DNA from 2 places in the Kineococcus halophytocola genome. Region 1 is predicted to be linked to the other one. Evidence: riboswitches for the same ligand, from Rfam matches in the RefSeq annotation. Region 1 holds a riboswitch; the other holds the start of a gene.
What was found. A riboswitch is a leader RNA that binds a small molecule or an ion and turns the genes downstream of it on or off. The one in region 1 is predicted to bind glycine.

Region 1 (14,065 bases):
TGTGCCCGTGCTCCAGGACGGTGGACACGTTGCGGCGGTAGCCCTGCGCGTCGACGTCGGGCCCGTTCCGGTGGACCTTGGCGTGGCAGGTCTCGGCGAACCGCGTCACGGCGGCGAGGTCGGCGTACTTGCCCGGGCCGGTCCAGTTCCCCAGGGCCACGAGCAGGCCGACGGCCCCGTCGAGGGGGTCGAGGATCGCGGTGACGTCGGCCGCGTCGGCGACCCGGTTGGAGATCGACGCCTCGTGGCGGGGGCCTTCGTCCGGGTGGGTCAGGTCACCGTCGTCGACGAGGAGCGCGTCCAGCTCGACACCGGCCTCGGCGAGGGCGGCGCCCAGTCCGCCGAGGTAGCCGGCGTCGCGGTGGGGCAGGTGGAAGTGGCACAGCTGCACCGTGCGGTGACCGGGGATCCGCAGCTGCTGCGGGAGGTCGAGCAGGGGCAGGTGCTTCAGGGTGCGGTCCAGGGACCAGGAGTGGACCGCGTCGGACCTCCCGGTGCCGGGGAGCGTCGGGCGTCGTCGACCGTCGTGCGAACAGCTTCTCGCGCCTCCCCGCCCCCAGCATCCCCGCTCCTCTCAAACGCCCGCCGTTCGCGCGGCCTCGAGCAGGACGGCGGCCGCCACCTCGAGGCCCTCGACGCGGCCGAGCGAGACGTCCTCGTGCTCGATGTTGCAGACCATGTCGGGGTCGACCTCGTGCAGGGCGCGGAGGAACTCGGCCCAGAACGCGGTGTCGTGGCCCTTGCCGAGAGCGACGAAGTCCCACGCGGACTCCTTCGGCCACTCGTTGACCCACTCGTCGCCACCGAGGTTCGTGCGGTCCTCCGACGGGTCGAGCCGGCGGAACCGGTTGTCCAGCACGCCGTAGATCGCAGCCGCGGGGTTGATGCGGACGTCCTTGGCGGCGGCGTGGAAGACCAACGGCCCCAGGTCGCGCACGACGGCCACCGGGTCCATCTGCTGCCAGAACAGGTGCGAGGCGTCGAGCTCGACGCCGACGTTGGTCGCACCGGTGCGCTCGACGAGCTCGCGCGTGTTCGCCGGGTTGAAGACGACGTTCTGCGGGTGCAGCTCCAGGGCCACCTTGACGTCGTGATCGCGGGCCAGCGCGTCGATCTCCTTCCAGAAGGGGACCGCCACCGACCACTGGTGCTCGATGATGTCGAGGTCGCGCGAGTTCCACGCGTTGACCACCCAGGTCGGGTGGCTGGCGCCGGGTTCGGCGCCGGGCAGTCCGGACATCGTGACGACGCGGTGCTCTCCGAGGCGGTGGGCCAGCCGGATGGAGCGGCGGACGTCCTCGGCGTGCCTGCCGCCGATGATCTCGTTCGGGTGCAGCGGGTTGCCGTTGCAGTTCAGCCCCGCGATCGAGACGCCGGTGCCCTCGAAGACCCCGAGGAAGTCGTCGCGCGCGGTGTCGCTGACGAGGATGTCGTCGAAGGTGGGGATGTGCACGGGCGGGAGGAACCCGCCGGTGTTCAGCTCGATGCCGGTCAGGCCCAGGTCGGCGATGACCTTCAGTGCCTCGGGCAGCGGGCGGTCGTGCAGGATCGCGTTGTAGACGCCCAGTTTCACCGGTGGTTCCTCTCAGTCGACGGAGACGGTCTCGCCCGTGCCGTCGGCGGCCCTGGTGACCGCCTCGAGCACGCGCAGGTTGTGCAGGCCGTGGGTCATCGGCGGCACCACGGGCAGGTCGCCGATCGGGGTGCCGACCCCGCCGGCGATCTCGTTGAGGAACGCCCGGCACTGGAACGTGAAGAAGTCGCTCTGGCCGTGCCCGACGCTGGGGAAGTCCATCGGCAGGCCGCCGGCGACGTAGGGGTGCTCGGGGCCGACGAGGACCTGACGGTACCCGTTGACGGCGTTCGGCGCGGTCGCGTCGGCGATGGTGAACTCGCCCGTGCGGTTGAGGTCGAAGGCCCCGGCGCCGTTCTCGGTGAAGATCTCGAAGCCGAGGCCGTTGGGCAGCCCGTGCGCGATGCGCGACACCGAGAAGGTGCCTGTGGCGCCGCCGGCGAAGGAGGCGGTGAAGGTAACCAGGTCCTCGTTCTCGACGTCCTCGAACTCGGTGCCGACCTCGGCCATGGCATGCCCGACGACCGCACCCACGGGCTTGGGTCGGCGCGTGGTGACCTGGGAGAAGACGGTGCCTCGCACCGACTCCAGCGGCCCGCAGAAGAACTCACCGAGGTCGACCAGGTGGCTGCCGATGTCGGCCAGCGCCCCCGAGCCCGGGCCGCCCTTGTACCGCCAGCTGATGGGCGCGTTCGGGTTGGCGGCGTAGTCGCACCAGTAGTGCCCGTTGAAGTGGCGGACCGCACCGAGGTGGTCGTTCAGGACCTGTTCGCGCAGGGCGTTGATCGCCGGGGAACGGCGGAACGTGAACCCGACGGCGGCGACGAGGTCGGGGTGCTCGGCCGCGGCGGCGACCATGGCCTCGGCGTTGGTGACCGACGGCGCCAACGGCTTCTCGCACAGGACGTGCTTGCCGGCGGCCAGCAGGCCCTCGACGATCTCGCGGTGCAGGTGGTTGGCGACCACGACGCTGACGGCGTCGACGTCGTCCGCCTCGGCGATCGTCTGCCAGCTGGTCTCGGCGCGCTCGTAGCCGTACCGTGCGGCGGCCGCCTGCGCGAAGGGGGCGTGGGCGTCGGCGACGGCCACGAGGCGGACCGGTGGCAGGCCCTCCCCGTAGGCGCCGCCGGCCAGCGTGGTGGCGGCGCGGTAGCCGGCGATGTGGGCGCGGCCGGCCATGCCGGCGCCGATGACGGCGACACCCAGCGGTCGCGTGCGGGGAGAGGACACGGGGAGCCTTCCGGTAGCGGTGACGCGCACCGTCCTCGGTGCGTGAGCAGCTTTCAAACCGGTTTGAAAGACATCGACTAGAATCGGTTCGACCCGCTCCCGTGTCAAGCCGCCCAGGAGGTTCCGTGCCGCAGGGCTCCACCGGCCGCCCGACCATCACCGACGTGGCCGCCCGCGCCGGCATCTCGAAGGGGATGGTGTCGCTGGCGCTGCGCGGTGCGCCCGGCCCGAGCGCGGAGACGGCCGCGCGCGTCCTGCGGGCCGCCGAGGAGCTCGGCTACCGGCCGAACCGGGCGGCGAGCTCCCTGGCCCTGCGCCGGACGCGGCTGCTGGGTGTGGCGATGACCGTTCGCAACGCCTTCCACGCCGAGCTCGTCGAGGAGTTGCAGGCGGCGGCCGAGGACGCCGGGTACGAGCTCGTGCTGGCCCCCGTGACGCGCACCCGGGGTGAGCGGGCCGCGGTCGAGACGCTCCTGGACTCCCGGTGCGAGGCCCTGCTGCTGCTCGGGCCGGAAGCCGACTCCGCCGAGCTGCAGCGGTGGGACGCCCGTGCCCCCGCGGTGGTCCTGGGGCGCCGGCCGCGGACGGTGACCGGCGCGGGTCCGGACGTCGTCCGTGCGTCCGACGAGGTCGGTCTCCGGCTGGTCGTCGAGCACCTCGTCTCCCTCGGGCACCGCGACCTCGTCCACGTCTCGGGTGGTCGCGGGGACATCGCCGCCGACCGCCGCGCCGGGTTCGAGGCCGCGGCTGCGGAGTTCGAGATCCTGGGTCGCACCCTCGAGGCGGGGTTCGACGAGGAGGCCGGGGTACGCGCCGCGCAGCGGTTGCTCGCCGCGCGCACTCCGGCGACGGCGGTGGTGGCCGCCAACGACCGCGTCGCCCTCGGGGTGCTCGACGCCCTCCTGAGGGCGGGGAGGGACGTGCCGCGGCACGTCTCGGTGGCCGGGTACGACGACAGCCCGCTCGCCCGGCTCGGGCACGTGCAGCTGACCTCGGTGGGTCAGGACCCGGCCGGGCAGGCCCGGGCGGCGGTCCGCCTCGCGGTCGAACGGGTCGAGGGGATCGAGCGCGAGAGCGTGGACGTGGTCGTCGAGCCGCACCTCGTGATCCGCGGGACCACGGCGCCCCCGCCGATTCATATGTCACAATGACAGGACAAACTATGAGGAGGTTGTCGTGCCCCTGCTCCGCTTCGACGTCGTCGCCGGCCGAACCCCGGCGCAACTGGGTGCCCTGCTCGACGCTGCCCACGCGGCCGTCGTGGAGGCGTTCGACGTCCCGGAGGGGGACCGGTACCAGGTCGTCCACCAGCACCCCGCCGGTGAGCTCGTCGTCCACGACACCGGACTCGGCATCGAGCGCACCGACCGTGTCGTGCTGCTGCAGGTGACGAGCCGCGCCCGCCCCCAGGAGCAGAAGGTCGCCTTCCACCACCTGCTCGTCCGCAACCTGGAAGCGGCCGGAACGGCCGGCAGCGACGTCGTCGTCTCGATCGTCGAGAACGGGGACGCCGACTGGTCCTTCGGGTACGGCCGCGCCCAGTTCCTCACGGGGGAGCTCTGACGTCAGGACGAGCAGGCCGTCCACGGGAACCGTGCGCACCGTCCCGCGGTGCTGAGCGCTCCGACCACGGAGCGGAGAGGAACGACTGATGACCGTGAGGTTCGGACTGGTCGGGTACGGCAAGGGCGGGCGCTTCTTCCACGCCCCCCTCGTCGCCCGTGCGGAAGGGTGCGCGCTGACCGCCGCGGTGACCCGTTCGCCGCGACGTCGGGCGGAGCTCGCCGCGGACCACACCGGTGCGGTCGCGTTCGACGACCTGGCCTCGATGGCCGCCTCCGGCCTCGTCGACGCGGTCACCGTCACGACGACGGCGGACACGCACGCCGACCTGGTCCTCGAGGCGGTGGACCTCGGGCTGCCCGTCGTGTGCGACAAGCCGTTCGCCCTCGACGCGAGCGCGGCGCAGAGGTGCGTCGACGCGGCCCGGGCGGCCGGGGTCCTGCTCAGCACCTACCAGAACCGGCGCTACGACAACGACTTCCGCACCACCCGGGCCGTGGTGGCGTCGGGGGCGCTGGGGCAGGTGCGACGCATCGAGTCGCGCCTGGAGCAGTTCGCGCCACCAGGAGGTGTGCCCGACTCCGGCGGCGGGATCCTCCTCGACCTCGGTGCCCACGTCGTCGACCAGGTGCTGCAGCTCGCCGGGCCCGTGGCGTCGGTGTACGCCGACGTCTCCCCGGAGCGCTTCGCCCTGCAGGTGAGACACGCGTCCGGGGTCGTGTCGGAGGTCGTCGGCGACCTCGCTCTCCACGGTCGCCCCGGGCCCCGCTTCCGGGTGTTCGGCACCGACGCGATCCTCGAGGTCCCGGCTGACGATCGGCAGGCCGACGTCCTGATGGCCGGAGGGACGCCGGCCGACCCCGGGTGGGGCGAGGTCCCGCAGGCGTCCTGGCCGATCCTGCACCGCGGCGCGTCGAGCACCCGCATCCCTGCGGAGCGCGCCGACTGGCGCGACTTCTACACGGCGTTCGCGGCGGCGGTCACCGACGGCCTCCCCGTGCCCGTCGACCCGGCCGACTCCGTCGCGGGTCTCGTGGTGCTGGAGGCCGCGGCCCGCAGCGCCACGACCGGGGAGGTCGTCCGACTCTGAACAGCGACCGTGCAGGGCGCGGCAGGACCGGTCGGCCCCCGTGCCCCCACGGCACCGGGAGCCGCGAGGTCCCGGTCGGGGCCGCCGGTGTGCCACGCTGTGCGGGACAACTGAACACTCGGCCGCTCCGCCCCGGCGGGAGAGCCCCGCCGTCCGCGGCGGGCACCGAAGGAGCAATCACCCCGGAACCTCTCAGGTCCACGGACCGCCACGGGCAGGCCGCTCTGGAAAGCAGGACCGCGAGGTCCTCACCCACGGGGAAAACCGTTGCTGGGCAACCGGTGACGGTGAAGCTCTCAGGTTCCGCGACAGAGGGGGTCCAGCCCGGCCGCGCCGCGCGGCCGCGACGAGAGGAGCCCCGTGAGCACGAGCACCACCCCCGAGACCGCCGCCGAGACCACGCCCGCCGCGAGCCCGCTGGCGGCCGCGCACGCCGAGCTCGGCGCGTCCTTCACCGACTTCGCCGGCTGGTCGATGCCGCTGCGCTACGCCTCCGACCTCGCCGAGCACGGGGCCGTGCGGGCCACCGCGGGGCTGTTCGACCTCTCGCACATGGGCGAGGTCCGCGTCACCGGCCCCGAGGCCGGCCGCGCCCTCGACGCCGCGCTCGTCGGGCGCCCCTCGACGATGGCCGTCGGCCGGGCCGCCTACGGGATGGTCGTCGACCACGACGGCGGGATCGTCGACGACCTCGTCACGTACCGCCTGGGCGAGGAGGAGTTCCTCGTCGTGGCCAACGCGGCCAACGTCGAGCCCGTCGTCGTGGCCCTGGCCGACCGCGCCCGCCCCTTCGACGCCCACGTCGCCGACGAGACGGCCCGCTGGGGTCTGGTCGCCGTCCAGGGGCCGGCGTCCGTCGCGATCGTCGCCCCGCTGCTGGACGGGGCGTCCGGGGTGGACCTCGCGGCGCTGCGCTACTACCGCGCGGTCACCGCCGTCCTGGCCGGTGTCGAGGTGCTCCTGGCCCGCACCGGGTACACCGGCGAGGACGGGTTCGAGGTCTTCGTCCCCGTCGAGCGCACCCGCGAGGTGTGGGACGCCCTGCTGGCCGCCACCCGCGAGCACGGCGGGGTCCCGGCGGGGCTGGCCTGCCGCGACACCCTGCGCCTGGAGGCCGGGATGCCGCTGTACGGGCACGAGCTCAGCCGGGACGTCACCCCGTTCGCGGCCGGGCTGGGGCGCGTCGTGGTCCTGGACAAGGAGGACGGGGCGGTGGGGCTGGAGGCGCTGCAGCGCCTGGCCCAGGAGCCGCCCGCGCGCGTGCTCGTGGGGTTGCGCGGCGAGGGCCGGCGGGCACCGCGCGCCGGGTACGCGGTCCTCGCCGCCGGGGAACCGGTCGGCGTCGTCACCAGCGGGGCGCTCTCGCCGACGCTCGGGTACCCCGTGGCGATGGCGTACGTCGACGCCGCGCTGGCCGAGCCCGGCACGCACCTCGGCGTCGACGTGCGGGGGACCGAGCTGCCCGCGGAGGTCGTGCCCCTGCCGTTCTACCGCCGGCCGCGCTGAGCCGCGGTCGGGCCGGTGGCAGCATGAGGGGGTGCCCCCGCGTCGCCGCACCGATCCCACTGCGGGCCTGAGCGCCGTCCGCGAGGTGACGGACGTCCTGGACGAGGGCGGGAAGCCCGCGCGGCCCGCGCTGGCCACGGCCGTCCGGTACTGCCTGGAGGAGCTCGCCGCCCGCTACCCCGGCGGCAGCGTCGAGGTGCGGGTGCCCCCGTTCGCGGCCGTCCAGGTCATCGCCGGACCCCGGCACACCCGCGGCACCCCGCCCGCCGTCGTCGAGATGGACGGGCCCACCTGGGTCGCGCTGGCCACCGGCCGGCTGACCTTCGAGGACGCCCGCGCGGGCGGCCGGGTCCAGGCCAGCGGCCAGCGGACCGACCTGGGCGAGCTGCTGCCCCTCGTGCCACCGGACCCCGGCTGAGCCCGTAGCGTTCTCCCCGTGAGCGAGCCGACGCAGGACCCGACCCCGGACGCCCCCGAGCGCGAGGCCGAGCAGGAGCGCGAGGGGACGGCGTTCGTGCAGGTCACGCGCCGTCGGGCACCGCGCTTCCGGGCCTTCGCCCTGACGGGTCTGGTCATCGCCTTCGTCGTCTCCGGTGCCGTCGCGATCACCACCCCGCCCTCGGACGGGTACTCCCAGCAGGCCCTGTTCGGGTACCTGTTCTGCTCCCTCGGGCTGGTGTTCGTCCTGCTCGGTGCCCTCATCGCGGTCCTCGCCGACCGGCGCACCGGGACCCGGGCCCAACCCCGTCGGCGGAGCCGGAAGCGTTCCGGGGTGTGACACACTCGGGGCGTGGCCCGCGGTGACGGACGTCTGAACCACGACCTGCTCCCCGGCGAGAAGGGCCCTCAGGACGCGTGTGGCGTCTTCGGGGTCTGGGCGCCGGGTGAGGAAGTCTCCAAGCTCACCTTCTACGGCCTCTACGCCCTGCAGCACCGGGGCCAGGAGGCAGCCGGCATCGCCGTGAGCAACGGCGAGCAGATCCTCGTGTTCAAGGACACCGGGCTGGTCTCGCAGGTGTTCGACGAGTCGGCGCTGGAGTCCCTGCAGGGGCACATCGCCGTCGGTCACGCCCGCTACTCCACGACCGGTGGCGGCGGCTGGCAGAACGCCCAGCCCACGCTCGGCGACACCGCCGGCGGCACCGTGGCCCTGGCCCACAACGGCAACCTCACCAACCAGTTCGCGCTGCGCGACATGCTCACCGAGCGCTACCCCAGCGCCCCGCAGCCGCCGCTGCGCGGTCGTCCCTCGCCCAGCGAGATCGCCCGCGGCAACACCACGGACACCGCGATCCTCACCGCCCTGTTCGCCGGTGACCCCGACCACACGCTGGAAGCGACGGCCGCCGAGGTCCTGCCGCACGTGCAGGGGGCGTTCTCCCTGGTCTTCATGGACGAGCACACGCTCTACGCCGCGCGCGACCCGCAGGGCATCCGCCCCCTCGTCCTGGGCCGCCTCGAGCGCGGCTGGGTGGTGGCCTCCGAGACGCCGGCCCTGGACATCGTCGGCGCCAGCTTCGTGCGCGAGGTCGAGCCCGGCGAGCTCATCGCCATCGACGCCGACGGGCTGCGCAGCACCCGGTTCGCCGAGGCGAAGCCCAAGGGCTGCGTCTTCGAGTACGTCTACCTCGCCCGCCCGGACACCTCCATCAACGGCAAGGTCGTCCAGGAGTCGCGCGTGGAGATGGGCCGGGTCCTGGCCCGCGAGCACCCCGTCGAGGCCGACCTCGTCATCCCGACCCCGGAGTCCGGGACGCCCGCGGCCATCGGCTACGCCGAGGAGTCCGGCATCCCCTACGGCCAGGGCATGGTCAAGAACTCCTACGTGGGCCGGACGTTCATCCAGCCCAGCCAGACGATCCGGCAGCTCGGCATCCGGCTCAAGCTCAACCCGCTCAAGCACGTCGTGGCGGGCAAGCGGCTCGTCGTCGTCGACGACTCCATCGTGCGCGGCAACACCCAGCGGGCCCTCATCCGGATGCTGCGCGAGGCCGGCGCCGCCGAGATCCACGTCCGGATCTCCTCCCCGCCGGTGAAGTGGCCGTGCTTCTACGGCATCGACTTCGCCACCCGCGCCGAGCTCATCGCCAACGGCCTGAGCGTGGAGGACATCGCCCAGAGCATCGGCGCCGACTCCCTGGGCTACATCTCGGCCGAGGGCATGATCGCGGCGACCGAGCAGCCCGCCGAGCGGCTGTGCTCGGCGTGCTTCACGGGGGAGTACCCCGTGCCGCTCAACGACCTCGACCGGCTCGGCGAGCGCTCGATGGACAAGCCCCGCATCCCGATCACCCCCGTCACCCGGCACCAGCACGACACCCCCGAGGGAGCCCAGCAGTGAGTGGAACGACCTACGCCTCCGCGGGCGTCGACGTCGTCGCGGGCGACCGCGCCGTCGAGCTCATGAAGGCGTCCGTCGCCCGCACGCAGGGCCCGGAGGTCGTCGGCGGGTTCGGCGGCTTCGCCGGCCTGTACGACGTGTCGGTGCTCAAGGACTACCGCCGTCCGCTGCTCGCGACGAGCACCGACGGCGTCGGGACGAAGGTCGCCGTCGCCCAGGCGCTCGACGTGCACGACACCATCGGCGCCGACCTCGTCGGGATGGTCGTCGACGACATCGTCGTCTGCGGCGCGACGCCGCTGTTCATGACGGACTACATCGCCTGCGGCCGCGTCGTGCCCGAGCGGATGGCCGCCATCGTCGCGGGCATCGCGCGCGCCTGCGAGGAGGCCGGGGTCGCCCTCGTCGGTGGCGAGACCGCCGAGCACCCGGGCCTGCTGGGTGCCGACGAGTACGACGTCGCCGGCGCCGTGACGGGGGTCGTCGAGTCCGACGAGCTGCTGGGCGCCGAGAAGGTCCGCGCCGGGGACGTGCTCGTGGCGATGGCCTCCTCCGGGCTGCACTCCAACGGCTACTCCCTCGTGCGGCGCGTCGTCGCCGACGCGGGCTGGGCCTACGACCGGCACGTGGAGGAGTTCGGCCGCACCCTGGGCGAGGAACTGCTGGTCCCGACCCGCATCTACGCCAAGCCCGCGCTCGCGACGCTGGCCACCGGCGGGGTGCACGCCATGAGCCACGTCACCGGCGGTGGTCTGGCCGCGAACCTGGCGCGCTGCCTGCCCGCCGACGTGACCGCCGAGGTCGACCGCTCGACGTGGACGCCGGGGGCGGTGTTCTCCGTCGTGCGCGACCTGGGTCAGGTGCCGACCGACGACCTCGAGCGCACCCTGAACCTGGGGGTGGGCATGGTTGCGGTCGTGGCCGCCGAGCAGGCGCAGGCCGTCGTGGAGACCGTCGAGCAGACCGGGATCCCGGCGTGGGTGTGCGGTGAGGTCCGCCGGCGCACCGAGGCCGACGGGTCGAGCAACGGCAAGGGGATCGCAGGAGGCGTGACGACCCTCCGGGGTTCCCACCAGGGCTGGTGAGGACCGGGGGAGCGCCACGCCTCGTGCGGTGCCGCGAGCTACTGCGCGAACTGGCCGTGCGGGCGCCGGGTCAAGCCCGGCGCTTGGACGTCCAGTCGTCGTAGTCGTCCGTGGCGGTGTACTTCGACCAGTTCTCGGGGTTGTCGTCCGAGTCGTCGTCTTCCACGTCAGACTCCGGCGCCTCGGGGGCGGCGTTGCGCCCCGTCTGGCGGTACGGGTCGGGCCCGTGAAGCTCACGTTGCAGAGCGTTGTAGTCGGTGTCGGGACTGAAGTACTTCAGCTCCCGAGCGACCTTCGTCTGCTTGGCCTTCTGACGGCCGCGCCCCATGGCGTCGACCCCCTCGCGCGTCGGCCGGGGCAGTCTGTGCTGACCCCGGAGCAGCTGTCATCTCTCCGTGCCCCCAACGGTACATGTTCTGCAGAGGTTCCGGCATCCCGGTCACGAGGTGGCACCCCGGACGGCTCACGGGGTGCGGCGGTGCCGGGTCGCGATGGTGTTGGGTGGGCCCATGACCAGCACAGGTGCAGGGGTGGACGCGGGTGGGGGCGCGGGCGTCGTCGCCGGGATCGACTCCTCGACCCAGTCGTGCAAGGTCGTCGTCCGCGACGCCGCCACGGGGGAGCTGCTGCGCTCCGGGCGCGCCTCCCACCCCGACGGCTCCGAGGTCGACCCCGCGCACTGGTGGCGGGCGCTGGAGCAGGCCGTCGCCGACGCCGGCGGCCTCGACGACGTCGACGCCCTGGCGGTCGGCGCCCAGCAGCACGGCGCGGTCCTGCTCGACGAGGCCGGCGAGGTCGTCCGCCCGGCTCTGCTGTGGAACGACGGCCGGTCCGCGGCCGCGGCCGAGGCGCTCACCGCCGAGCTCGGTGGGCCGGGCGCGTGGGCCGAGCAGGTCGGCAGCGTCCTCGTGGCGTCGCTGACGATCACCAAGCTGCGCTGGATCGCCGAGCACGAACCGGACGCCGTGGGCCGCACGGCCGCGGTCTGCCTGCCGCACGACTGGCTGACGCACCGCCTCGCCGGCGGGGGCACCGCACGCCTGGTGACCGACCGCGGCGACGCCAGCGGGACGGGCTACTTCGCCCCCGCCGACGGCACGTACCGGACCGACCTGCTGGAGCGCGCCTTCGGCGCGGTGCCGTCCCTGCCGGACGTCCTGGGCCCGGCGCAGGAGGCGGGGACGAGCGCCTCGGCCCTGTCCCGCGGCGCCCGGCTGGGTCCGGGCACGGGCGACAACATGGCCGCCGCCCTCGGGGTGGGTGCGCAGGTGGGCGACGTCGTCGTGTCCATCGGCACCTCCGGCGTCGTCAGCGTCGTCAGCGAGGTCCCCACGCACGACCCCAGCGGTCTCGTCGCCGGGTTCGCCGACGCGACCGGCCGCTACCTGCCGCTGGTCTGCACGCTCAACGCGGCCCGGGTCCTGGACGCCGCCGCGCGCATGCTCGGCGTCGACCACGCCGAGCTGTCCCGGCTGGCCCTGTCCGCCCCGCCCGGCAGTGGCGGGCTCGTCCTCGTGCCGTACCTGGAGGGCGAGCGCACGCCCGTCCGCCCCGACGCCACGGGGGCGCTGCACGGCCTCACGCTGGCGACGTCCACGCCCGCCCACCTCGCCCGCGCGACCGTGGAGGGGCTGCTGTGCGGGCTCGCGGACGGACTGGACGCCCTGGAGGCGCAGGGCTGCGCGATCGGCCGCGTCGTCCTCGTCGGCGGCGGGGCGCGCTCCGAAGCCGTGCGCGTCCTGGCCCCGGCCGTCCTGGGGCGTCCCGTCGTCGTGCCGGCGCCGGGGGAGTACGTCGCCGACGGCGCGGCCCGGCAGGCCGCGTGGGTGCTCGCCGGGGGCGACGCGCCGCCGGAGTGGACGCTCGGCCCGTCGGAGACCTTCGAGGCCGACCCGACGCCGGGTGTGCGGGAGCGTTACGCGCAGGTGCGGGACCTCACCGCCACGCAGCTCTGAAGGTCAGCGCGGTGCCGTGAGCCGGTCGCCGACCGCCGCGAGAGCGGCGGCGGCCGCGGTCGTGGTGAGCACGGCGGGCCAGGGGCCGGTCCGGCGGGACAACGGGTGCGAGAGCCCCACGAGCCCGACGGTGCCGGCCGCCAGCGCGGCGGCCAGGACGGGTGAGGCGGCGGCCCAGCGGGGGACCACGGCGCCGAGCCCGGCCACCAGGGCGACCCCGGCGAGCTTCCGGTTCCCGGTGGTGCGGCCGAGGGCGTAGCCGCCCAGGACGGCGGGGGCGAGGGCGACGGGGCTCGGGATGGCGGGCACGGCAGGAGGGTAACCGCCGGCCCGGGGCACGACGAAGGGCCCCGGTGCGGTGCACCGGGGCCCTTCGGAAGTTGCTTCCAGGTGGCCAGGAGCGGGGTCGAACCGCTGACCTTCCGATTTTCAGTCGGACGCTCTACCAACTGAGCTACCTGGCCGTGCCGGGCCGGACGAACCGGCACGACGAGCGACCCCGACGGGACTCGAACCCGCGACCTCCGCCGTGACAGGGCGGCGCGCTAACCAACTGCGCTACGGGGCCTCAGGGAGGCCTTGCTTGTGTTGCTGGGTGTTGCTGTCGTGCGCTTGCAGAGAAGACCTTACCCGATCCGCGCGGTGGTCGTGACCACCTCCCGGGCGGGGGACCCGCTCGTACCCCCAACGGGATTCGAACCCGTGCTACCGCCTTGAAAGGGCGGCGTCCTAGGCCACTAAACGATGGGGGCGTGGCGCTTCGGCACTGCTGCCGGAGCCCGACCAGCATAGGGGACGCGCCGGAGTGCTGCTGACCCGAGCCGCGCGCCGGGGTGTCCCCGCGCCCCCGGCAGGTCGATGACGGGCACGACGCAGCCGCGACGGCACCCGCCCGGGTGCTCCCCCACTGCGGCGACACCTCCGCCCGCGCGAGGGCCCGGGCAGGTGCACAGTGGAGCCCGACCCGCGTCCGGAGGCGGGGAGGGACCGCAGTGGACCCCGTGCAGGCGTTGCGCCGTACCGCGTTCCTGCTCGAACGGGAACGGGCCGGCAGTTTCCGCGTGGCGGCGTTCCGCCGGGCCGCCGCCGTCCTGCAGGCCTTGGACGCCGACGAGTTCGACACCCGGCTCGCGGCGGGGACGCTCACCGACCTCGGGGGGATCGGGACGTCCTCGGCCGAGATCGTCACCCAGGCCGCGCAGGGCCGGGCACCGGACCGGCTCGCCGTCCTGGAGGAGGCGGCCGGGCCGCTCGTGGAGGGCGGGGAGGAGCTGCGGGCGCGGTTGCGGGGGGACCTGCACACCCACACCGACGCCAGCGACGGTGGCAGCCCGCTCGCGGAGGGTGGCGTTCACCGCCGCCGAACTCGGCCACGAGCACATCGCGGTCACCGACCACTCCGAGGGCCTGAAGGTCGCCCACGGCCTGGACCGCGGCCGGCGCGAGGCGCAGCTGGGGCAGATCGCGGCCCTCGCCGCGATCCGCTCGGGGCGCGCGGACGTCCTCGGCCACCGCACCGGACGGATGGTCGAGGGCGGGCACGGCCGGGTGGGGCAGGGGGGCCGCCCGCCGAGCGAGTTCGACGCCGCCGCCGTGTTCGCGGCCTGCGTCGAGTTCGACGTCGCGGTCGAGATCAACGCCCGGCCCGAACGCCTCGACCCACCTCGGGCACTGCTGCGCCAGGCCGTCGAGGCGGGCTGCCTGTTCACCCTGTCGACCGAC
Region 2 (14,065 bases), on a different contig from region 1:
CGTGGGCGGGGCTGCTCGTGCCCGCCGTCCTCCTGCCCGCGGGGTACCTCGCCCTCGAGCAGGTGCTGCACCGGCGCGGGGACGCCTGGCCCGTGGCCCGCAGCGCCGCGGTGCTGGCGGCGGGGGCGCTGCTGGCGGTGGCGGCGTCGTGGCCCGAGGCCGGGCCCGCCGGGGCCGGGGTCGCCGAGACCGTCCGGCACCTGCTCGCGACGATGGCCGCCCCGGTGCTGCTGGCCCTGTCCGGCCCGGTCGCGCTCGTCCTGCGCGTGCTGCCGCCCCGTCCCCGGCGGGTCCTGGTGCGGCTGCTGCACAGCCGGTGGGCGCGTGCCGTCACCTGGTGGCCGGTCGCGACGGTCCTGGCGGCCTCGGGCGCCCCGCTGTTCTACCTGGCCCCGGTCCCGCACGGGCTCCACGGGCCGCTCATGGTCCACACGGCCCTGGCGAGCTGGTTGTTCGCCACCGTCGTGGCCGGTCCCGACCCCGTGCGGGGCCGGCCGGGCGCGGTGACGAGCACCCTGGCCCTGCTCGTCGTGGCCGCCGTGCACGGGGTGAGCGCGAAGCTGTGGTTCGCGGCGGGCGCGGGACCGGCCGCGGAGCTGCTGTTCGTGGGCGGCGACGTCGTCGAGGTCGCCACGGCGGTCGCCGTGTGGGCCCGGTGGTACCGGCGCACGGCGCCGCGACCCGCTGCCGGGCCGGTCCGCGGGCGGACGTCCCCCGGCCGGGGCGCGGCGGTGCCGCGCTAGTCGTCCTTGCCCAGGCGGGTCGCGCCCTCGGCGTCACGGGTGGCGCCGGCGGCCTCCTCGCGGGCCCGCTTGAGCGCCTCGGCCGGGTCCTCCAGCACGACCTCGGGCAGGCCCGCGTCGTGCGTCTCCCCGCCCTCCCGGGCGTCGTCGCGGCGCCGCGGGGAGGCCCCGTCGCCCCCGTCGGGACCCCCGTGGGCGGAGAACATGGAGCCGAAGCCCTTGAGGGCGTCGTTGAGCTCGCTGGGGACGATCCACACCTTGTTCGCGTCGCCCTTGGCGATCTGCGGCAGCGTCTGCAGGTACTGGTAGGCCAGCAGCTTCGGGTCCGGGTCGCCGCGGTGGATGGCGTCGAAGACCTGGGTGATGGCCTTGGCCTCACCCTGGGACTTCAGGATCGCGGCCTGGGCCTGACCCTCGGCCCGCAGGATGGAGGACTGCTTCTCCCCCTCGGCGGTGAGGATCTGGGACTGCTTCAGGCCCTCGGCGTTGAGGATGGCCGCGCGCCGGTCGCGTTCGGCGCGCATCTGCTTCTCCATCGAGTCCTGCACGCTGGCGGGCGGGTCGATCGCCTTGAGCTCCACGCGGTTCACGCGGATGCCCCAGCGGCCGGTGGCGTCGTCGAGGACCCCGCGCAGCTGGCCGTTGATCTGGTCGCGGCTGGTGAGGGTCTGCTCGAGGTCGAGCGAGCCGATGACGTTGCGCAGCGTCGTGACCGTGAGCTGCTCGATGCCCTGGATGTAGTTCGCGATCTCGTACGTCGCCGACTTCGGGTCCGTGGGCTGGTAGTAGATGACCGTGTCGATGCTGACGACGAGGTTGTCGGAGGTGATGACCGGCTGCGGCGGGAAGGAGACGACCTGCTCGCGCAGGTCGACGTTGGCGCGCACCTTGTCGATGAACGGCACGAGGAAGTGCAGACCGGCGTCCAGCGTGCGCGAGTAGCGCCCGAGCCGTTCGACGATGACGGCCGTGGCCTGCGGGACGATCCGGATCGTCCGGATGATGACCGTCACCACGAAGAGGATGACGAGCACCAGGACGATGAGGGTCACGACGTTGTCCATCAGAATGCCTCTCGGTCCATCACGGTTCCCCCGGGATCGCCGTCGGGGGTGGGGCTGCGGGCAGGGGCCCGACGACGGCGGTGGCGCCGTCGATCGCGGTGACCACGACGTCGGCACCGGCCGCGAAGACGGGACCGGCCGAGCGGGCCGACCACGTCTCCCCCGCCAGCTTGACCTGCCCGCCGCGGACGGTGACGTCGGCGAGCACGATCGCGGGCCGCCCGACGAGGGCGGCGGAGTTCGTCGTGCCGACCGGGGGCATCCGCAGGCGCCGGAGCAGGACGGGACGGATGGTCCCGATGAGCAGCCCGGCGACGAGCGCCGCCACGAGCACCTGCCCGACGAACCCCAGCCCGAGCGCGTCGGCGGCGGCGCCCGCGAGGGCGCCGCCGGCGAGCATGGCGAAGACCAGGTCGATCGCGGTGATCTCCAGGATCCCCAGGACGAGCGCGGCCGCGATCCACAGCAGCCAGCTGCGGTCGAGCACGGCGTCCAGGAACTCCACGGTGATCACCCCCTGGCGGTGATCCTACGCACCGGTCAGTACTCCGACAGCGGCGGGCACGAGCACACGAGGTTGCGGTCCCCGGCCGCGCCGTCGATGCGGCGCACCGGCGGCCAGTACTTCGTGCGCGGGTCCGTCCCGGCCGGGTAGACGGCCTCGGCGCGCGTGTAGGGGTGGTCCCACTCCCCCACGAGGCTGGCCGCGGTGTGCGGGGCGTGCCGCAGCGGGGAGTCCTCCACGGCCCAGCGGCCGTCGGCGATCTCCTGCACCTCCGCGGCGATGGCGAGCATCGCGTCGCAGAACCGGTCCAGCTCGGCCAGGTCCTCGCTCTCGGTGGGTTCGACCATGAGCGTGCCCGCGACGGGGAACGACATCGTCGGGGCGTGGAACCCGTGGTCGATGAGCCGCTTGGCGACGTCGTCGACCGTGACGCCGGTGGCCTTCGTCATCGGCCGCAGGTCCAGGATGCACTCGTGGGCCACGAGCCCGCCCGGACCCCGGTACAGGACGGGGAACGCCTCGGACAGCCGGGCCGCGACGTAGTTCGCCGACAGGACCGCCTGGACCGTGGCGGCGCGCAGGCCGTCGGGGCCCATGAGCCGCAGGTACGCCCACGGGATCGGCAGGATGCCCGCGGACCCGAACGGGGCCGCCGAGACCATCCCGACGCCGCCGGCGTCCGGGGCCGTGGAGGGCAGGAACGGCGCGAGGTGGGAGCGGACCGCGACGGGCCCGACACCCGGGCCGCCACCGCCGTGCGGGATGCAGAACGTCTTGTGCAGGTTCAGGTGGGAGACGTCGGCGCCGAACTTCCCCGGCCGGGCCAGCCCGACGAGGGCGTTGAGGTTGGCGCCGTCGACGTAGACCTGACCGCCCGCGTCGTGGACGAGGCCGCAGACCTCGCGGATGGACTCCTCGTAGACCCCGTGGGTCGAGGGGTAGGTGACCATGAGCGCGGCGAGGTCGTCGGCATGCTGGGAGACCTTGGCGCGCAGGTCCTCGAGGTCGACGTTGCCGGCCTCGTCGCACGCCACGACGACGACCTTCAGGCCGGCCATGACCGCGCTGGCGGCGTTCGTGCCGTGGGCGGAGCTCGGGATGAGGCAGATCGTGCGTTCCCCGTGCCCCTGCGCCACGTGGAAGGCGCGGATGGCCAGGAGCCCGGCGAACTCGCCCTGCGAACCGGCGTTGGGCTGCAACGAGACCGCGTCGTACCCGGTCACCTCGGCGAGCCAGCGCTCGAGGTCGGCGACGAGCTCGGCGGTGCCCGCGAGCTGGTCGGCGGGGGCGTAGGGGTGCAGGTCGGCGAACTCGGGCCAGGAGATCGGCTCCAGCTCGGTCGTCGCGTTGAGCTTCATCGTGCACGACCCCAGCGGGATCGCGCCGCGGTCCAGGGCGTAGTCGGCGTCGGACAGGCGGGCCAGGTAGCGCAGCATCGCCGTCTCGGACCGGTGCTGCGAGAACACCGGGTGGGTCAGGAACTCCGAGGTGCGGCGCAGGTGCGCGGGCAGGGCGGCCTCGGCGGCGACCTCGGCCGCCTCGATCCCGAAACCGCGCAGGGCCGCGGCGACGTGCGCCTCCGACGTCGTCTCGTCGACGGTGATGCCGACGTGGTCGGCGTCGACGCGGCGCAGGTTCACCCCCGCCTCCAGGGCGGCGGCCACGACCTCGTCCGCGCGACCGGGAACGCGGGCCAGCACGGTGTCGAAGAAGTCCGCGTGCACGACCTCCACCCCGCCCTCGCGCAGCTGCTGCGCGAGCGCGGACGCGCGGCGGGCCACCTGCAGACCGATGGCGCGCAGGCCGTCCGGGCCGTGCCAGACCGCGTAGCACCCGGCCATGACGGCCAGCAGCACCTGGGCGGTGCAGATGTTCGACGTCGCCTTGTCGCGGCGGATGTGCTGCTCGCGGGTCTGCAGGGCCAGGCGGTAGGCCGCGTTCCCGTCCGCGTCCACCGAGACCCCGACGAGCCGGCCCGGCAGCGAGCGTTCCAGGCCCTTGCGGACGGCCATGTACGCGGCGTGCGGGCCACCGGCGCCCATCGGGACGCCGAACCGCTGGCTGGACCCGACGGCCACGTCGGCGCCGAACTCGGCCGGCGGGACGAGGACGGTGAGGGCCAGCAGGTCGGCCGCGGCCACGGTGACGGCCCCGCGGGCCTTGGCGTCGGCGACGACGCCCGCGAGGTCGCGGACCCGACCCGACGTGCCGGGGTACTGCACGAGCAGGCCGAACACGTCGCCGGTCGCGGCGAACGGGTCGGGGGCGTCGAGGTCGACGAGGGCCAGCTCGATCCCCAGCGGCACGGCGCGCGTGCGCAGGACGGCGAGGGTCTGCGGCAGGACGTCGGCGTCGACGGCGAACACCGCCCCCTTCGGCGCCTTGGACGTGCGCCGGGCCAGGGTCATCGCCTCGGCCGCGGCGGTGCCCTCGTCGAGCAGGGAGGCGTTGGCGATGTCGAGGCCGGTGAGGTCGGTGACCGCGGTCTGGAAGTTCAGCAGCGCCTCGAGCCGGCCCTGGGAGATCTCCGGCTGGTAGGGCGTGTACGCCGTGTACCAGGCGGGGTCCTCCAGGACGTTGCGCCGCACCACGGCCGGGGTGCGGGTGCCGTGGTAGCCCATCCCGAGGAGGGACGGTACGACGCGGTTGCGGCCGGCCAGGGCGCGCAGCGCGGCCGTCACCGACGTCTCGTCCAGCGCCTCGGGCAGGTCCAGGACCCCGTCGCGGATGCCCGCGGGCACGGCCCGGTCGACGAGCTCGTCGAGGGAGGCCAGCCCGACGACGTCCAGCATCCGGGCCACGGCCGCGGCGTCGGGCCCGATGTGGCGGGCGCTGAACGGCAGGGCGGCGGGCTCGGGGGCGACCTCGGGCAGGTCGCGGGCGAGGGGCAGGGACGGCGAGGTCATGGACGCTCCGGAGGTCTGGCGATGCGCGGACGGACCTCCCCGTCTGTCACGCACCGCGGGCGGGGCGTTCCAGAGCGGCCTGCCCCACGTGGTCCTTCCGCCTGAGAGGTTCCGGGGATGTTGCCCCTTCGGCGCCCCGTCCCGGAACGGGTCGGAGTCTCTCCCTCGCGGGGTGAACGGCCGGGCCCCACTCTACGGGGTCCACCGCACCGGCTCCCCCGCACCGGACCCTCGGCGCTAGGTTGTGCCCCGTGATCACCCTCGCCGTCTGCAGTGCCAAGGGCGGTGTCGGCAAGACCTCGGTGGTGCTGGGCCTCGCCTCGGCCGCGCTGGCCCGCGGGACCAGCACCCTCGTCGTCGACCTCGACCCGCAGGCCGACGCGACGTCGGGTCTGGACGTGACGGCCCAGCGCGCGCACGACGCCGCCGCCGTCCTGGCCTCGCCCAAGCGCCGCGTCGCCGAGGACGCCGTCGCCCCCAGCGGCTGGGTGGACGACCACCCCGGTCTGCTCGACGTCGTCAGCGGCTCGGCGGCCTCGGCGCGGCGGGACAGCCCCGACGCCGACGAGGAGGAGCTCAAGGCGCTGCGGCGGGCCCTGCGCAAGCTCGACGACCACGACCTCGCCCTCCTGGACACGCCCCCCTCCCTCAACGGCCTCACGCGCTCGGCCTGGCGCGCCGCGGACGCGGTCCTCGTCGTCTCCGACGCCAGCCGGTTCTCGGTCGCCGCCGTGGACCGCACGCTGCGCGAGGTGCGCTCGCTGCGCTCGGCCCCGCGGGTCGTGGGCGTGGTCGTCAACCGGTTCACCCAGCGCTCGGGCGAGCAGCGCTTCCGCCTGGAGGAACTGCGCGGCCTCTTCGGGGACCTGGTGCTGGACCCCCTGCCCGACCGCGTGGCGGTCCCCCAGTCCCAGGGCTCCGGCACCCCCCTGCACGCGCTGCGGACGCGCACCGCCAGGACCCTCGCGGCGCAGTTCGACACGCTGCTGGACCGGGTGCTGACCGGAGCGGGGGGAACCTCCCCGGCCCCCTGACCGTCACGAGGTGCAGGAAGATCGCGCTACGTCTACCGTTGCCAGACGGGTCGTGCGCACACTCGTCCTGTGGGTGCCGCCCCCGCTCTCCCCGCGCCCCGCGCGGGTCCAAGGAGGTCTCGTGACGTCGTCCAACACCCCGCTGACCGGCTCGCCCCGCGCGGAGGTCCCCGCCCGCGTCGTCCGGCCCGCCCGGGCCACCACGCCCACGTCGGCTCCGGCCCGGCGCCCGCTGGCCGTGGACCCCGAGGCCGACCGCGTCGTCGGCCTGGTCCAGCGGCTGCGCGCGCACTGGACGCGCTCCGGTGCCGACATCGCGACCCGGCTGCGCCCGGGGGTCGAGGACGCCCAGCTCGACGCCGTCGAGCGCCAGACGGGGCTGCTCATCCCCCGCGCCGTCCGCGCCTGGTGGCGGGCCGTGGACGGGGTCGACCCCGTGCGCACGACGTTCCGCACCAGCGCCCCCACCGTCGGCCCCGGCGGGTGGGTCCCGCTGCGGCTGGAGGACGCCGTGGCCCGCGCCACGGGGCAGGGACCCGGTCTGGCCGCGCCGCCGGCCCTGCTGCCGGTGTTCGCCCGCGACGAGGAACTCATCGCCGTCCGCCTCGGCTCCAGCCGCGCGGTCGTGGAGCAGCTCGTCCTGGCCGACGACGGCGAGAGCTACCAGCACGCCTGGCGGACCGGGTTCGAGGACCTGCTGAGCACGTGGGCGGACTCGCTGCTGGCCGCGGTCATCTGGCTGCCGGACGCGCACGACTGGGTGACGGACCCCTTCGCGCTGCAGGCGCTGCCGCACGCCGAGCTGCTGGACTGAGGACACCGCGGTCCCACCGCGGTCCCCCGTGTCCTTCACCGTCCGTCACCCGGCGGGTGGCGCGCAGGGGGTCCTCGTCCGGCGCTGGGCGAGGAGGTCTCCCGGACGGGGAGGCAGTGACGCGGGGTGAGGAGCGGGGAGGTCAGCCGGCTTCGCGCGCGGCGCGGCGGCGGGACAGCTCGTCGGCCAGGACCGTGCCGGGACCGGTGGACCCCGTGGACTCGGTGGTCTCGGGCTGCTCGCGCTCGGCGGGGCGTTCACTGGGCAGGGACGCCAGCTCCCCCTCGACCTCGCGCCAGACGCGGCCGACGGCGATGCCGAAGACGCCCTGCCCGCCCTGGACGAGATCTATCACCTCGTCCGCCGAGGTGCACTCGTAGACGCTGGCACCGTCGGACATGAGCGTGATCTGGGCGAGGTCGTCGACGCCGCGCTCGCGCAGGTGGGTCACGGCGGTGCGGATCTGGTGCAACGAGACCCCGGTGTCCAGCAGCCGCTTGACGACCTTGAGGACGAGGATGTCGCGGAAGCCGTAGAGGCGCTGGGACCCCGAGCCGGACGCGCTACGGACCCCGGGTTCGACCAGGCCGGTGCGGGCCCAGTAGTCCAGCTGCCGGTAGGTGATGCCGGCCGCCTTGCAGGCCGTCTGGCCGCGGTAGCCGACCTCCTCGTCGAGGTCGGGCAGGTCCTCGGCGAAGAGCAAGCCCTGTGCACGTGCGGGTCGGGACACCTTCCGCGACGACCCCGCGACTGTGTCGCCACTGCTCACGCCGGCCTCCTCGTCATCGCCACCCGGTCGAGGGTTCGTCCGGGAGCGTCCTTCCATAAGACCGTAGAAGAGCACTCGCGGAGCGTCAACGAGGCGCGCGGCGCGGCGCGTCCCGTGACCCTTCCGTGACCACGGCCGCCGCGTGGACCGTCAACGCTCCCCCGACCCGGACTCGAAGTCCTCGGGGGTGATGTGGTCGAGGAACTCACGGAACTTCTCCACCTCGTCCTCGTCCTCGTCGGGAACGGGCACCCCACCGGAGTCCAGGACCCCGTCGGCCCCGACGATGGGGCAGCCCACGCGCAGCGCCAGCGCGATGGCGTCGGAGGTCCGCGCGCTGACGGTGAGCCCGCCGTCGAAGGCCAGCTCGGCGTAGTAGACGTTGTCCTTGACGTCGACGATCCGAACCTCCTCGACCCGGCGGCCGACGGCCTCGATGACGTCCTTGAGCAGGTCGTGCGTCAACGGCCGCGGGGGGACGACCCCCTGCTGGGCGAAGGCGATCGCGCTGGCCTCGGGGGCACCGATCCAGATCGGCAGGTACCGGTCACCGTCGCGTTCGCGCAGCAGGACGATCGGGTTGTTGGAGGGCATCTCCACCCGGACACCGACGACATCGAGCGCTCGCACCCGTTCACCGTACCCCTCGACCCCGCTGGGCACCGCTGGGCACCGTCGTGGTGCCCGACGGGACGGGCTCAGCGCACCGTGCGCCCGAGCGCGCCGGCGACCAGGGCCGTGTGCAGCCGCAGGCAGGCGGCGGCGACCTCGCGCGCGACCTCGTCGCGCTGCCCCGTGCGCTGCAGCGGCGCGGCCACCTGCTCGGCCAGCGCGACCTCGCGGTCGGCCGCCGTGCGGAACATCCGCAGGTGCCGGGCCTCGATGCCGTGCGCGGCCAGGGCCGAGGCGGCGCGCAGCACCTCCAGGGCCTCACCGTCGTACCAGGGGCCGCCCGGGGCCGGGGACAGGACGCCGAACCCCTCCAGCGCGTCGAGCAGCTCGGGTTCGACCCCGGACTCGCGCAGCAGCTCGCCGCGCGTGAGCCGCAGACCGGCGGCGCGGCCGTCGAAGCGCTCGACCCCGGCCGTGGCGGGCGGTTCGGTGCCCGGCACCCGCGGGGAGAGGTCGGCCGGGTCGGGGATCTCCAGACCGCGGTCCACGGCCTCGAGGTGCTCGCGGATCACCTTCAGCGGCAGGTAGTGGTCGCGCTGGGCCGACAGGACGTAGCGCAGCCGGTCGACGTCGTCGGAGGAGAACTTCCGGTAGCCCGAGGGGGTGCGTCCCGGCTCGACCAGGCCCTGCTCCTCCAGGAAGCGGATCTTGGAGATCGTCAGGTCGGAGAAGTCCGGCGACAGGATCGCCATGACCTCCCCGATGGTCATCCGGGGCTGGCTCGGGTCGAGCGGGCGGGCTCCCGCTGCGCTCACGGCCGCACCCGCGGGCTCGGGTGGAACTCCAGCCGGTACTTGCCGATCTGGACCTCGTCACCGGCGCTCAGCAGGACGTCGTCGATTCGCTCGCGGTTGACGTAGGTGCCGTTGAGGCTGCCGACGTCGCGCACGCGGAAGCCCGGGCCGGTGACCGGGTCCGGGGCGCGCAGGAACTCGGCGTGCCGGCGCGAGACCGTGACGTCGTCGAGGAAGATGTCGCTCGTCTGGTGCCGGCCGGCGGAGGTGCGCTCGGCGTCGAGCAGGAACCGCGACCCGGCGTTGGGGCCCCGGCGCACCACGAGCAGCGCGGACCCGGCGGGCAGCGCCTCGATCGCCTCGGTGTCCTCGCCCGTCAGCCCGCGGTCGGCGCTCTCGTGCACCTCGGGGACGGCCAGCCCGGCGAAGGACATCGTGGAGTCCACGGGTCGTTCCTGACCCGGCCCCCCGGGGGGCGCCCCCTCCTCCGGACCCGTCGGCCCGTTGGTCGACTCAGAGCCCGGCGCGGACATCGACACCACCTCTCGCTGGCAGAGCACGCGACCACCGACGGCAGGCGGACGGTCACGCTCGGATCTTCGGGCACCACACTAGCCGGGACCGACCCCGCAGGTCAGCCCGCGTCCCGCACGTTCCGCCGGGCGGCGGACGACGTGCGGGGGAACGCGTGGGAGGACGCGTGGGAGGACGCGTGGGAGACGGGCTCAGCCCGCGTGGGCGGTGTACGCCTCGGCGTCGAGCAGCGCCTCGACCTCGGAGGGGTCGCCGGGGGTGATGGTGAACATCCACCCCTCCCCGTACGGGTCGGTGTTCACCAGGTCCGGGCGGGTCTCCAGGCCGGGGTTGTGGCCGGTGACGGTGCCCGAGACGGGAGCGGTGATCTCGCTGACGCTCTTGGTCGACTCGACCTCCCCGATCGCGCCGCCGGCGCTGACCTGCTCCCCCTCGGCGGGCAGGGACACGTACACGACGTCCCCGAGCTGGTCCTGGGCGTGGTCGGTGATCCCGACGCGGACGGAGCCGTCGGCCTCCACGCGCACCCACTCGTGCTCGCTGGTGTAGCGCAGGTCGGCGGGGACGTTCGACATGGGACGCGGGACTCCTCACGAGACGGGGTGCGTCCGCGGGTCACTGCTGCGGCGACGCCGGGCGAGCGTACTGAGGCGCCGAGACGGCGTGCAAGGCGGTCACCGACACGCCGTCCGGTCCCGGCCGCCGCTGGACGTCGAGGTCGGCGCCGGCCGAGCGCAGCGTCTCGCGCACCCCGCCGGGGATGTCGAGCGCGGTGGCCAGCGTGGCGGGGTCGCCGATCACCGTCACCACGTACGGGGACCGTTCGAGGCGGCCGTCGACGAGGACGCCGCCGGTGCCGTCGGCGAAGGCGGTCTGGGCCACGACGCGGGTCTGCCCGATCTGGATCCCCTCGGCCCCGGAGTCGCGCAGCTCCTGCACGAGCTGGATGAGGTTGGTCGCCCGCAGCGCGGTCCCGGGGTCGGTGACGGTCGCCACGACGCCCGGTCCGTGGGCCGGCAGGGTGCCGGCGAGGACGCCGTACTCCCGGGCCCGGGCGGCGGCGGCCTCCTCGGCGGCGGCCGACCGGTCCGAGCCCTCGGTCAGCTCCCGCCGGGTGGCCTGCAGGTCCTGCAGCTCCCCGGCCAGGCGCTCCCCGCGCTCGGTGGTGTCGTCCAGGATCCGCACGAGGTCGCTCTCGCGCAGGTCGGCCAGGTCCGAGGTGTCCGTCTGGCGCACCTGCACGACGACGCCGAACCCGAGGGCGGCGCACAGCACCCCGGCCAGGACCTGGCCGCGGGTGGCCCGGGGGGAGGCGGCCCGCCGGAGCCGGCGCCAGGGGCCGGGGCGCGGGTCCGGGTCCGGGTCCGTGCTGGAGCTGGCGCCCATCAGGCGTTGAACAGGTGGCGGCGGATGGCGGCGGCGTTGGAGAAGATGCGCACGCCGAGGACGACGACGACCCCCGTCGAGAGCTGGGATCCGACCCCGAGCTGGTCGCCGAGGTAGACGATGAGCGCCGCGACCACCGCGTTGGACAGGAACGAGACGACGAACACCTTGTCGTCGAAGATGCCGTCCAGGACCGCGCGCAGACCCCCGAAGACGGCGTCGAGAGCGGCCACGACCGCGATGGGCAGGTAGGGCTGCAGGGCCAGCGGCACCTCCGGCTGCAGGAGCACCCCGGCGAGGACACCCACCACGAGTCCGACGGCTGCGATCACGGGGCCGAACCCTACTGGCCCGCCGCGCCGGCCCGGGCGAAGCGCAGGTCCAGGCGCGCGGCGGGCAGGTCGAGCCGGTCGGCGGGGGCGACCTCGGCGCGCAGGCCGTAGTTGTCGCGCAGCACCTGCAGGTACCGGCCGGCCACGGAGGTGGCGAAGGCCGTCTGCATCGCCGCCGGGTCCCCGACGGCGGAGACGGTGTACGGCGGGGTGAGGGGCCGGTAGTCGACGAGGACCGCCTCCCCGGCGGCCCGGATGGACGACAGCGCCCCCAGCCGCTGACCGTTGACGGCGACGGCCTCGGCCCCGGCGGCCCACAGGCCGTTGACGACGAGCTGGACGTCGCGGTCGACGACCCGGCCCGAGGTCGGGCCGGGGGCCGGGGCCCCCGCGGGGGTCGCGGCGTCGTCGAGGACGACGGACAACCCCGGCCCGGTGACGGCGGTCGCGGCGGCCGCGACCTGCAGCCCGGAGGCGCGGGCGTCGGCCGAGGCGGCCGGGGCACCGCCGAGGGAGGCGGCCAGCCGGGCGTTGCCGGCCCGCAGCTCGCTCACGCGGGCGGCCAGCTCGTCGGCGCGGGCGGTCCCGTCCTGGACCCGCTGGGCGAGCTGGGTCCGGCCCCGGTCGGCGGCGGGTGCGCCCGCCGCCGCGCGGACCCCGGCGACGGCCAGGAGGGCTCCGACGACGAGGAGGGCGAGGACGGTCGCGGTCCTGGCCGCGCGGGTCGGGGGGAGTCCGGTCCGCGCGCGACGGCGGGCGGCCGCGGCGTACCCGGGGTCCAGGGGCCGCTCCATGACCTCGGTCAACAGGCGCGTGCTGGCCGCCGGGTCGCGGTGCGGGTCGACCGGGCGCGGCGCCGGGTGCAGGGCCCGGCGCAGCCGGCGCACGGGGCTCACCGGTGCTCGGCCCGCCACAGCTGCCCGACCTGCTGGACGTAGAGGATCCCGGCCCACCAGTACAACCCGGTCCCCCACAGGGCGAACGCCCAGCCGAGGGCCCCGGCGGGCAGCGCCAGCGTCGTGGAGACCTCCCCGAGCAGCAGCAGGGGGAAGGCGTAGAGCAGGCAGAACGTGCCGGCCTTGCCCAGGAAGTGGACCGGCAGGGCGCTGTGCCCCAGGCGCGCCAGGACGGGCAGGGTCGCGATCATCGTGAGGTCGCGCGCGATGAGGACGACGACGAGCCACCACGGCACCAACCCGCGGTAGGCCAGCCCCAGGAGCGTGGTGAGGATGTACAGGCGGTCGGCGAAGGGGTCCAGCACCTGCCCCAGGCGCGTGACCTGGTTCCAGCGCCGGGCCAGGTGGCCGTCGAGGTAGTCGCTGGCCCCGCTGAGGGCCAGGACCAGCAGCGCCCACCCGTCCTGGCGCTGGACGATGAGGACCGCGAAGACGGGCACGAGCACGAGCCGCAGGAAGCTCAACGCGTTGGGGACCGTCAGGACGCGGTTGCTGACGACCTGACCCTGCGCCGTCGCCACCCTCGACCCCGTCCCTCGATCTGCCACCGCTCCCGGTCCCCGCCCGGGGACCTGCAGCCTACGGCCCCGGGCACCGGGGCGGCCGACCGGCGCACCGCCGGCCGGCCCGGCCCGGTGCCGGCCCCGTGCCGGCCCCGTCGGCGGGGCCGGCCGGCCCGCACGGGTGCGGGGGCGAGCGCTCCCGGCCGGCGGGGCGCCGGACCACCTCCGGCCACCGGCCCGGCGGGGTCCGGTGGTGGGGACGGACGAACCGGACCCCGTCCCCGTCCTCGTCGTCGTGGCGGCGCGTCACCGTGCCGGTCGGCACGTCGAACCCGGCGACGAGGGACCAGAACTCCGCGTCCCAGTCCCTCGTCGCGTCCGGGTCCACGTCCGGGACCTGCGCGGTGACCGCCGCGAGGACGGCCCCCGCCACGGTCAGGTCCCGATCGCCTGCTGCGCGTCGGCGGTCTCCACCGCGATCCGGCGCGGTCTCGCCCGCTCCGCCACGGGGACGCGCACCGTCAGCACGCCACTGGCGTAGGTCGCGGAGATCTTCTCGGTGTCGAGGTTGTCGCCGAGGATGAGCTGGCGGCTGAACACCCCTCGTGGGCGTTCGGCGGCGATCATCTCCTCGGTGCCCTCGTGCACCGGACGGTGCGCCCGCACCGTCAGGACGTTCCGCTCGACGTCGAGCTCGGCGGTCGCGGGGTCCACGCCTGGGAGGTCGAACTCCACGACGAACTCCTCGCCCGCCCGCCACGCGTCCATCGCCATGACGGCCGGTCGGGCCGTCGTCCCGAGGACCTGCTGCGTGAGCCGGTCGAGTTCCCGGAAGGGATCAGTGCGCATCAACATGGCCACCACCTCCAGTGCGAGAGAAGGAGATGCGCTACCAACCGAGCACCGGGCCGGGCCGGTGCCCTGACAATGATGTAGCACTCTCCTCGCGCGAGCGCAAGGGGTCAGGGGCGGGTCTGGGCGAGCTCGGCGAGGGCCTTGAGGACGCGCTCGTCGCTCACCGGGTGGGCCGTGGGAACCCCCGGCGCGAACTTCTGCAGGCGCAGTTCCTCCAGCGTCCAGCGCAGCCGCGCGAGCTCGGGCGGGACCGGTCCG

Region 2: linked by a shared signal. The riboswitch ahead of gcvP (aminomethyl-transferring glycine dehydrogenase) and the one ahead of gcvT (glycine cleavage system aminomethyltransferase GcvT) in region 1 are both predicted to bind glycine.

Annotation. Positions count from the first base shown of each region.
Region 1 is NZ_JBGFTU010000006.1:144,021-158,085, reverse strand. It holds gene AB2L27_RS06935 (hypothetical protein) at 1-391, opposite strand, end outside; gene AB2L27_RS06930 (sugar phosphate isomerase/epimerase family protein) at 575-1,573, opposite strand; gene AB2L27_RS06925 (Gfo/Idh/MocA family protein) at 1,586-2,803, opposite strand; gene AB2L27_RS06920 (LacI family DNA-binding transcriptional regulator) at 2,929-3,954, shown strand; gene AB2L27_RS06915 (tautomerase family protein) at 3,980-4,366, shown strand; gene AB2L27_RS06910 (Gfo/Idh/MocA family protein) at 4,455-5,456, shown strand; glycine riboswitch at 5,583-5,674, shown strand; glycine riboswitch at 5,676-5,774, shown strand; gene gcvT (glycine cleavage system aminomethyltransferase GcvT) at 5,817-6,962, shown strand; gene AB2L27_RS06900 (sterol carrier family protein) at 6,994-7,380, shown strand; gene AB2L27_RS06895 (hypothetical protein) at 7,399-7,740, shown strand; gene purF (amidophosphoribosyltransferase) at 7,753-9,303, shown strand; gene purM (phosphoribosylformylglycinamidine cyclo-ligase) at 9,300-10,388, shown strand; gene AB2L27_RS06880 (DUF3073 domain-containing protein) at 10,459-10,716, opposite strand; gene xylB (xylulokinase) at 10,898-12,343, shown strand; gene AB2L27_RS06870 (hypothetical protein) at 12,347-12,652, opposite strand; tRNA gene AB2L27_RS06865 (tRNA-Phe) at 12,735-12,807, opposite strand; tRNA gene AB2L27_RS06860 (tRNA-Asp) at 12,838-12,911, opposite strand; tRNA gene AB2L27_RS06855 (tRNA-Glu) at 13,023-13,095, opposite strand; partial or broken gene AB2L27_RS06850 (PHP domain-containing protein) at 13,372-14,065, shown strand, end outside.
Region 2 is NZ_JBGFTU010000010.1:87,421-101,485, reverse strand. It holds gene AB2L27_RS10515 (cytochrome c oxidase assembly protein) at 1-743, shown strand, start outside; gene AB2L27_RS10510 (SPFH domain-containing protein) at 740-1,807, opposite strand; gene AB2L27_RS10505 (NfeD family protein) at 1,827-2,321, opposite strand; gene gcvP (aminomethyl-transferring glycine dehydrogenase) at 2,348-5,218, opposite strand; glycine riboswitch at 5,298-5,394, opposite strand; gene AB2L27_RS10495 (ParA family protein) at 5,470-6,252, shown strand; gene AB2L27_RS10490 (SMI1/KNR4 family protein) at 6,305-7,066, shown strand; gene AB2L27_RS10485 (MerR family transcriptional regulator) at 7,209-7,892, opposite strand; gene AB2L27_RS10480 (bifunctional nuclease family protein) at 7,986-8,465, opposite strand; gene ftsR (transcriptional regulator FtsR) at 8,534-9,217, opposite strand; gene AB2L27_RS10470 (FHA domain-containing protein) at 9,259-9,774, opposite strand; gene gcvH (glycine cleavage system protein GcvH) at 9,967-10,350, opposite strand; gene AB2L27_RS10460 (DUF881 domain-containing protein) at 10,391-11,161, opposite strand; gene AB2L27_RS10455 (small basic family protein) at 11,161-11,493, opposite strand; gene AB2L27_RS10450 (DUF881 domain-containing protein) at 11,505-12,389, opposite strand; gene AB2L27_RS10445 (CDP-alcohol phosphatidyltransferase family protein) at 12,386-12,970, opposite strand; gene AB2L27_RS10440 (hypothetical protein) at 13,029-13,385, opposite strand; gene AB2L27_RS10435 (Hsp20/alpha crystallin family protein) at 13,388-13,807, opposite strand; gene hrpA (ATP-dependent RNA helicase HrpA) at 13,915-14,065, opposite strand, start outside.